One region of the Sphaerisporangium sp. NPDC088356 genome, then DNA from elsewhere that is predicted to be linked to it. Evidence: riboswitches for the same ligand, from Rfam matches in the RefSeq annotation. Region 1 holds a riboswitch; the other holds the start of a gene.
What was found. Region 1 has a riboswitch for glycine ahead of gcvT (glycine cleavage system aminomethyltransferase GcvT). Riboswitches for the same ligand answer to the same signal wherever they lie in the genome.
Positions count from the first base shown of each region.

Region 2: it holds a riboswitch for glycine, as region 1 does, so the genes downstream of both, gcvP (aminomethyl-transferring glycine dehydrogenase) here and gcvT (glycine cleavage system aminomethyltransferase GcvT) in region 1, are expected to answer to the same signal.

Region 1 is NZ_JBFBIK010000007.1:1,004-5,584, reverse strand. It holds gene AB0O34_RS04695 (aldehyde dehydrogenase family protein) at 1-1,233, shown strand, start outside; gene AB0O34_RS04690 (3-oxoacyl-ACP reductase) at 1,285-2,049, shown strand; gene AB0O34_RS04685 (gamma-glutamyl-gamma-aminobutyrate hydrolase family protein) at 2,053-2,760, shown strand; glycine riboswitch at 2,779-2,876, shown strand; gene gcvT (glycine cleavage system aminomethyltransferase GcvT) at 3,012-4,103, shown strand; gene gcvH (glycine cleavage system protein GcvH) at 4,100-4,489, shown strand; partial or broken gene AB0O34_RS04670 (L-serine ammonia-lyase) at 4,573-4,581, shown strand, end outside.
Region 2 is NZ_JBFBIK010000060.1:26,660-31,240, forward strand. It holds gene gcvP (aminomethyl-transferring glycine dehydrogenase) at 1-2,560, opposite strand, end outside; glycine riboswitch at 2,731-2,856, opposite strand; gene AB0O34_RS21970 (MerR family transcriptional regulator) at 3,023-3,646, opposite strand; gene AB0O34_RS21975 (bifunctional nuclease family protein) at 3,793-4,263, opposite strand; gene AB0O34_RS21980 (MerR family transcriptional regulator) at 4,395-4,581, opposite strand, start outside.

The DNA of each region.
Region 1 (4,581 bases):
CGCGAGGTGGCGCCCGGCGACCGCGCGCGGCTGCTCCGCCGCTTCGCCGACCTGGTCGACCGCCACGGCGACGAGCTGGCCGGCCTGGAGCTCGCCAACGCGGGCCACCCGATCGGCAACGCCCGCTGGGAGGCGGGCAACGTCCGTGACGTGCTGCACTTCTACGCGGGCGCGCCCGAGCGCAACCACGGCAAGCAGATCCCGGTGGCGGGCGGGGTGGACATCACGTTCGCCGAGCCGCTCGGCGTCGTCGGGGTGATCGTCCCGTGGAACTTCCCCATGGTGATCATGACCTGGGGCGCCGCCCCGGCGCTCGCGGCCGGGAACACCGTCATCGTGAAACCCGCCGAGTGGACCCCGCTGACCGCTTTGAGGCTGGCGGAGCTGGCCCTCGAAGCCGGCCTCCCCGAGGGGGTGCTCCAGGTGCTGCCTGGAGCAGGGGAGGTCGCGGGTGCCCGGCTCGTGGAGCACCCCGGCGTCAACAAGATCGTGTTCACCGGGTCGACCGAGGTCGGGAAGCTGATCGCGGCCAGGTGCGCCGAGAACGTCAAGCGGCTCACGCTGGAGCTCGGCGGCAAGAGCGCCAACGTGGTCTTCGCCGACGCCGACCTGGAACAGGCCGCGGCGAGCGCCCCCTCGGCGGTCTTCGACAACAGCGGCCAGGACTGCTGCGCGCGCTCGCGGATCCTCGTGGAGCGCCCGGTGTACGACGAGTTCCTCGACCGGCTCGGCCGGGCCGTCGAGGGTCTGACGGTGGGCGATCCGCTGGATCCCGGCACGGACATGGGGCCACTGATCAGCGCCGAGCACCGCGAGCGGGTGGCGTCTTTCGTCACCGGAACGCCGCGCTTCCAGGGCTCGTGCCCGTCCGGCAAAGGGTTCTGGTTCCCGCCGACCGTGCTGACCCACGAGTCGCTGGACGACCGCGCGTTCACCGACGAGATCTTCGGGCCGGTCGTGAGCGTGGTCCCGTTCGAGGACGAGGCGGCAGCCGTACAGATCGCCAATAACACGAAATATGGCCTTTCGGGGTCTATCTGGACCCGGGACGTGGGACGGGCCCTCCGGGTGGCCCGCGCGGTCGAGGCGGGGAACCTCTCGGTCAACTCCCACTCGTCCGTGAGGTACTGGACACCATTCGGCGGGTTCAAGCAGTCCGGCCTCGGCCGGGAGCTCGGGCCGGACGCGCTGGCCGCCTTCACCGAGACCAAGAACGTCTTCATCGCCCACTGATCAAAGGGCTGAAGATCCACGACTGATCCAAGCACCAGGGAGTTCGTCACCATGCAACGTCTGCGGGACCGCGTCGCCGTCATCACGGGGGCGGCGGGCGGCATCGGCCTCGCCACGGCTCGCCGCTTCGCCGAGGAGGGCGCGAAGGTCGTGTGCGCCGACCTCGACGAGGAGGGCGGCGCCAAGCTGGCGGACGAGGTGGGCGGCCTGTTCGTCCGCACCGACGTCACCAGCGAGGAGGACGTCAGCCGGATGTTCGAGACGGCCTTCGAGGCCTACGGCAGCGTGGACATCGCCTTCAACAACGCGGGCATCTCCCCTCCCGACGACGACTCGATCCTGACCACCGGCATCGAGGCCTGGCGGCGTGTTCAGGACGTCAACCTGACCAGCGTGTACCTCTGCTGCAAGCACGCCATCCCGTACATGCGGCGGCAGGGCAAGGGCTCGATCATCAACACCGCGTCGTTCGTGGCGGTGATGGGCTCCGCGACGTCCCAGATCTCCTACACCGCCTCCAAGGGCGGCGTGCTCGCCATGTCGCGCGAGCTGGGCGTCCAGTTCGCCCGCGAGGGCATCAGGGTCAACGCGCTGTGCCCAGGGCCGGTCAACACCCCGCTGCTGCAGGAGCTGTTCGCCAAGGACCCCGAGCGCGCCCAGCGGCGCCTCGTCCACATCCCGGTGGGCCGCTTCGCCGAGGCCTCCGAGATCGCCGCCGCCGTCGCGTTCCTCGCCTCGGACGACGCGAGCTTCATCACCGGTGCCGAGTTCCTGGTGGACGGCGGCATCTCCGGCGCCTACGTGACCCCGCAGTAGCCCGTGCCGCGTCCCGTCATCGGCATCACGTGCTACGTCGAGCCCGCCGCCTTCACCGTGTGGCGGATGCCGGCCGCGCTGCTGCCGTACAACTACGTCGAGCACGTCGTCAGGGCGGGAGGCCAGCCGGTCATCCTGCCCCCGGCGGGCGACCCCGCGCCGCTGGTCGAGCGGCTGGACGGCCTGATCGTGGCGGGCGGCGGTGACGTCGATCCCGGCAGGTACGACGAGCCGCCGCACCACCAAACCGGATACGTCCGCAAATTTCGCGATGAGGCGGAGTTTGGGTTGGTCGGCGCGGCGCTGGAGGCGGAGCTGCCGTTCCTCGGCATCTGCCGGGGCCTGCAGGTGCTGAACGTGTCACTCGGCGGCAGCCTCCACCAGCACCTGCCCGACGTGGTGGGCCACAGCGGCCACTCCCCCGCCCCCGGCGAGTTCGGCCACCTGCCCGTACGGCTGGCGCCGGGCAGCAGGGTCGCAGACGCACTGGGGGCCGGGAAGGCCGCCGCCGCCCACTACCACCACCAGGCCGCCGACCGCCTCGGCGAGGGCCTCACGGTGTCCGCCACCTCGGACGACGGCACGGTGGAGGCGGTGGAGCTCGCCGGACATCCCTTCGCCCTGGCGGTCCAGTGGCATCCCGAGACGGGCCAGGAAGGCCACCTGTTCGAAGCTCTGGTCACCGCCGCGACGACCGGCCGGCCTTGGTAAGGTGAGCGGGAACACCGATGATCCCGTGCGGGAGAGCGTCCTGACATCCGGTCAGGACCCCTGAAGGAGCAAGTCCTCCCCGCGAACCTCACAAGGCAAAGGACCGCGCGGGCCAGGTGATCTCTGGAAAGCAGGCCCCCTCCACGGGGCCTCGCCGAAGGTGAAAGTCCGGTAAAACCCGGGCGAAACTCTCAGGCACCGATGACAGAGGGGGAGGATGCTCTCATCCAACCCTGTCTGAGGTGCGCATCATGTCCAGACCCACACCGCTCCGCGAGGTGCACGAGAGCCTCGGCGCGACGCTCACCGACTTCGCCGGCTGGCTGATGCCGCTGCGCTACGGCAGCGAGTCCGCCGAGCACAACGCAGTGCGTACGGCCGCCGGGCTGTTCGACCTCTCCCACATGGGCGAGATCTTCGTCACCGGACCGCAGGCGGGCCAGGCGCTGGACCACGCGCTGGTCGGCCACCTGTCCGTGCTCGAGCCCGGCCGCGCCCGCTACACCATGATCTGCGCCGCCGACGGCGGTGTGCTGGACGACCTGATCGTCTACCGCCTGGCCGACGAGGAGTTCCTCGTCGTGGCCAACGCCTCCAACTACGAGCGGGTGGCCGCCGAGCTGACCGAGCGGGCACAGGGGTTCGGCGCCGAGGTCGACGACCGTTCCGACCGCTACGCGCTGATCGCCATCCAGGGACCGTGCGCCCAGGAGATCCTCAGCACCCTCACCGATGCCGACCTGACCGGCCTGAAGTACTACGCGGGGCTGCCGGGCACCGTCGCCGGAGCCGAGGCCCTCATCGCCCGCACCGGGTACACCGGCGAGGACGGCTTCGAGCTCTTCGTCGCCGGGCAGGACGCCGTGCCGCTGTGGCAGGAGCTCACCAAGGCAGGCGACGCGTTCGACCTGCGCCCCGCCGGGCTGTCCGCCCGCGACACGCTCCGCCTCGAAGCGGGCATGCCGCTGTACGGCAACGAGCTGAACGCCGGGCTTACCCCCTTCGACGCCGGCCTCGGCCGGGTCGTGAAGTTCGACAAGCCGGGCGACTTCGTCGGCCGCGCGGCGCTCGCGCCGCTCAAGGACGTCCCTCCGCGACGGCGCCTCGCCGGGCTGGTCGCGCGGGGCCGCCGAGTGCCGCGCCACGGCTACCCCGTGGTGCTGCTGACTGACGGCACCGTCGTTGGGGAGGTCACCAGCGGCGCGCCCTCGCAGTCCCTCGGCAAGCCGATCGCGATGGCCTACGTGGACATCAACGTGTCCGAAGGGCTCGCGGTCGACATCCGTGGTAGCCATGAACCGGTCGACGTGGTTGACCTGCCTTTTTACCGGAGGAGCATGTGAGCAGCATTCCCGAGGAGCTCAGCTACACCAAGGAGCACGAGTGGGTGGCCGGGCTCGACGACGGCCTCACCGTGACCGTGGGGATCACGGCGTTCGCCGCCGACGCGCTGGGTGACGTGGTCTACGTCCAACTGCCGGAGACGGGTGCCACCGTCGAGGCCGGGGACGCCATCGGAGAGGTCGAGTCCACCAAGTCCGTGAGCGACATCTACGCGCCGGTGACGGGCGAGATCGTCGAGGTCAACCAGACCGTCGTGGACGACCCCTCCCTGGTCAACTCCGACCCGTACGGAGAGGGCTGGCTGTTCCGCGTGCGCATCGAGGGAACCCCCGAGGATCTGCTCAGCGCCGAGGAGTACACCACCGTCACCACCGCCGAGTCCTGACGGTCCCGACACCGCACGTCCTCACCCCGGCGAGCCCCCGCGCTCGCCGGGCCCCGCACAACCCCTCCGAAGGGCCGAGATCAATGGCGATC
Region 2 (4,581 bases), on a different contig from region 1:
CGCTCTCGGTCGGCTCGATCATCAGGGTGCCCGCCACAGGGAACGACATCGTGGGCGCGTGGAAGCCGTAGTCGACCAGGCGCTTGGCGACGTCGTCGACCGTGACGCCGGTCTCCTTGGTGATCTGGCGCAGGTCGACGATGCACTCGTGGGCGACCAGGCCTTCGCGGCCGGTGTAGAGCACCGGGTAGTGCGGGGCGAGCCGCCGCGCCAGGTAGTTGGCCGACAGGATCGCCTGCTCGGTGGCCGCTTTGAGCCCGTCGGCGCCCATCATCCGGACATAGGCCCACGAGATCGGCAGGATGCCGGCCGACCCGAAGGGCGCGGCCGAGACCGGGCCCACCGGGCTGTCCTCCAGCGGATGGCCGGGCAGGTAGGGCGCCAGGTGGGAGCGGACCGCCACCGGGCCCACGCCGGGACCGCCGCCGCCGTGCGGGATGCAGAACGTCTTGTGGAGGTTCAGGTGGGAGACGTCCGCGCCGAACGATCCGGGCTTGGCCAGCCCGACCAGGGCGTTGAGGTTGGCGCCGTCGACGTAGACCTGCCCGCCGGCCTGGTGGACGCGGTCGCAGATCTCGGTGATCGTCTCCTCGAACACCCCGTGCGTTGAGGGGTAGGTCACCATGATCGCCGCCAGCCGGTCGCTGTGCTTGTCGATCTTGGCGATGAGGTCGGGGACGTCGACGTTGCCCTCGTCGTCGCAGGCGACCACGACGACCCGCATGCCCGCCATGACGGCGCTGGCGGCGTTGGTGCCGTGGGCCGACGACGGGATGAGGCACACGTCGCGCTCGTTGTCGCCGTTGGCCCTGTGGTAGGCGCGGATCGCGAGCAGGCCGGCGAACTCGCCCTGGGAGCCCGCGTTGGGCTGCAGCGAGACGGCGTCGTACCCGGTGACCTCGGCCAGCCAGCCCTCCAGGTCCTTGATGAGCCGCAGGTAGCCCTCGACCTGGTCGGCGGGGGCGTAGGGGTGGATCCCGGCGAGCTCGGGCCAGCTGATCGGCTCCATCTCGGTCGTGGCGTTGAGCTTCATCGTGCAGGAGCCCAGGGGGATCATCGACCGGTCGAGCGCGATGTCCTTGTCCTGAAGTCTGCGGAGATAGCGGAGCATCGCCGTCTCGGAGCGGTGGGAGTGGAACACCGGGTGGGTGAGGAAATCGGTGCTCCGCAGCAGCTCGGCGGGCAGCGCGTCGGAGGTGGCGGTGTCCAGGTCGTCCAGCACGATGCCGGTGAGGCCGAACGCCTCCCAGACCGCCCGCAGGTCGCCTGCCGTGGTCTTCTCGTCGCAGGAGACGCCCACGTGGTCGGCGTCGGCGAGGCGCAGGTTGACGCCCCTGTCGCGGGCCGCCGCGACGATCTCGGCGGCACGGCCGGGGACGCGGGCCAGCACGGTGTCGAAGAAGTCGTCGTGCACGACCTCGACGTCGGCGCCCCGCAGCCCCGCCGCCAGGACGGCGGCGTGCCGGTGGGTGCGCTGGGCGATGCGCCTGAGCCCCTCGGGACCGTGGTACACGGCGTACATGCCGGCGATCACGGCGAGCAGCACCTGCGCCGTGCAGATGTTGCTGGTGGACTTCTCCCGGCGGATGTGCTGCTCGCGGGTCTGCAGGGCCAGCCGGTAGGCGGGGCGGCCGTCGGCGTCCTGCGACACCCCGACCAGGCGGCCGGGCATCTGCCGCTGGAGCCCCTCGCGGACCGCCATGTACGCGGCGTGCGGGCCGCCGAACCCGAAGGGCACGCCGAAACGCTGGGAGGAGCCGACGGCGATGTCGGCGCCCATGGAGCCGGGCGCCTCGACCAGCGTCAGCGCGAGAAGGTCGGCGGCGGCGACGACCAGCGCGCCGCGGGCGTGGGCCTCGTCGGCGACCGCGCGGAAGTCCTTGATCTCGCCGCTCGCGCCGGGGTACTGGACGAGCACGCCGAACAGCTCGCCTTCGGGCAGGCCGTGGCGGAGGTCGGCCTCGAGGAGCTCGATGCCGAGCGGCTCGGCGCGGGTGGCCAGCACCGCCTTGGTCTGCGGGAGCGCGTCGGCGTCCACGACGAACACCGGGCTCTTGGCACGGCCGGCGCGGCGGACCAGCGTCATGGCCTCCGCCGCGGCCGTGGCCTCGTCGAGCAGCGAGGCGCCGGCGACGTCGAGCCCGGCCAGGTCGCTGATCACGGTCTGGAAGTTCAAAAGGGCCTCGAGGCGTCCCTGCGAGATCTCCGGCTGGTAGGGCGTGTAGGCGGTGTACCAGCCAGGGTTCTCCAGCAGGTTGCGCCGGATGACCGCCGGGGTGATCGTGTCGTGGTAGCCGAGCCCGATCATCGAGGTCAGCACCTGGTTGCGGGAGGCGAGCGCCCGCAGCTCGGCGATGGCCTCGGTCTCGCTCGCCGCGTCCGGCAGGTCGAGCGGGCCCTCGGCACGGATCACCCCGGGCACCGCCAGGGCGATCAGGTCGGCGACCGACTCGTAGCCCACGGCCTCCAGCATGCGCGCCTGGTCGGCGTCCGCCGGGCCGATGTGCCGGGTGGCGAAGGGCGGTGCGGACAGGTCGCGAAGCGGTGACCGATCGGTCATGGGGCCCTCCTGAGGGTGTGGAGACCGGCGCTTGGAGCGCACCGTATGCCGGGTCTCCCCCTCTGTCAGCGCGACATTCTCATCGCGACCTGAGAGCTTCATCCGCATAAAAGCGGATTTGCACCGTCGGTGAGACACGCCTGGCGGGCACGTCTACTTTCCAGAGTCGCCTCACCCGTGCGGTACGTGGGCCTGAGAGATTCCGGGGAGGTTGCTCCTTCGGCGCCCGAGTCACACGCCGGCACCGCGTGGAGCGCGGAACCGGCCCGTGCCAGGGACTCTCCCGCACAGGGTCATAAGCCTTGCGCCAATCGTACCGTCCCGCCCCGAGTAAGGGGCTACCCCTATCGTCCCCATGTGCCGGACTTTACCCCTGACCTGCGGGTTCGCAAAGATCCAGCCCCGTCACACCGAGATCTCCACCGACCTGGCCACCGCCCCACGCGGCAGACATGATCGAGGTCATCCGGTCTTGCGGGCCTTCCTGCGCCGAGCCAGCTCGTCACCCGGGTGCTCCTCCATGGAGTCCCGGTCGGCCGGCTCCGCGCGTTCCCCCGGCAGCTCCGCCAAAGATCCCTCGACCTCGCGCCAGACCCCGCCCAAGGCGATGCCGAACACGCCCTGGCCGCCCTCGAGCAGATCGATCACCTCGTCGGCCGAGGTGCACTCGTAGACGCTCACGCCGTCGCTCATCAGCGTGATCTGCGCCAGGTCGTTGACCCCGCGCTCCCGCAGATGCTGCACCGCGGTGCGTATCTGCTGGAGCGACACCCCGGTGTCGAGCAGGCGCTTGACCACCTTGAGAACGAGGATGTCGCGGAAGCTGTAGAGCCGTTGCGACCCCGAGCCCTGCGCGGCCCGTACCGACGGCTCGACCAGCTGGGTTCTCGCCCAGTAGTCGAGCTGGCGGTAGGTGATGCCGGCCGCCGAGCACGCCGTCGGGCCGCGGTAACCCACGTCGGCGGGCAGCGACGCCGGCCGCTCGTCGAACAACAGGCCCTGCTCACCCGCGCGCTCCCGCGCCGACTGGCGCTGGGCCGGATCATGCTGGCCGGCCGTCTTTCCCTCGCCGCTGCTGACCGCCACTGCGGACCTCCGGCTTTCTCTCATCCCACGGTCTGATCTGGGGGTTCGTGAATTACAACCGTGGTTTCCCTTGCACCGTAGGACTGGCGCGATCCTCAGTCAACGATCCCGCCCGGCGCGTCGTGAAGCGTAAATGCCCGATATGGTTAACCCGCACGACCGAAGTCCTCGGGTGTGATCGTGTCCAGGAACTCGCGGAACTTCTCGACCTCGTCCTCCTGATCATCAGGGATGATGACGCCGGCCTCGCGCACCACATCCTCGCTGGCGAAGATGCTGGCACCGGTGCGAAGAGCCAACGCGATCGAGTCGGATGGGCGTGCGCTCACCTCGACACCGTTGGAGAACACCAGGTCAGCGAAGAAGATCCCGTCGCGCAGCGCCACGATGTTGACCGTCTGCAGCCGCACGCCGAGAGCTTCGATCACGTCCTTGAACAAGTCGTGGGTGAGCGGCCGTGGAGGCGGCTCCTCTGCCTGTGCCAGAGCGATGGCCGTGGCCTCGGTCATCCCAATCCAGATCGGCAGATAACGCTCACCCTTCGCCTCCTTGAGCAGGACGATGGGCTGGTTGGAGGGCATCTCGACGCGAACCCCCACGACCTCCATCTGCAACACAGGCTGCTCCGTCTCATTGGGTCGCCGGCCCGCTCCGGGCCCGTTCCCTTGCGGCTCTCGGCTCGCGGCGTGACCATCGCCGCAAAATTCAACGTAACATCCCCGCACCCCGAAATGTCCGGGCGCCTCCGTCAGCGGCCCAGAATGCCCCTCAGACCGCCCCGCACCAGGGCGGCGTGCAGCTCCTGGAGCAGCACGGAGAGCTCCCTGGCGGTCTCCTCGGCCTGATCGACGGCACCGGGGGCGCGGCGGCGCAGCAGCGGCGCCACGGCCTGCTCCACGAGCCCCGCCTCGCGCTCCGCCGCGGCCCTCAGCACC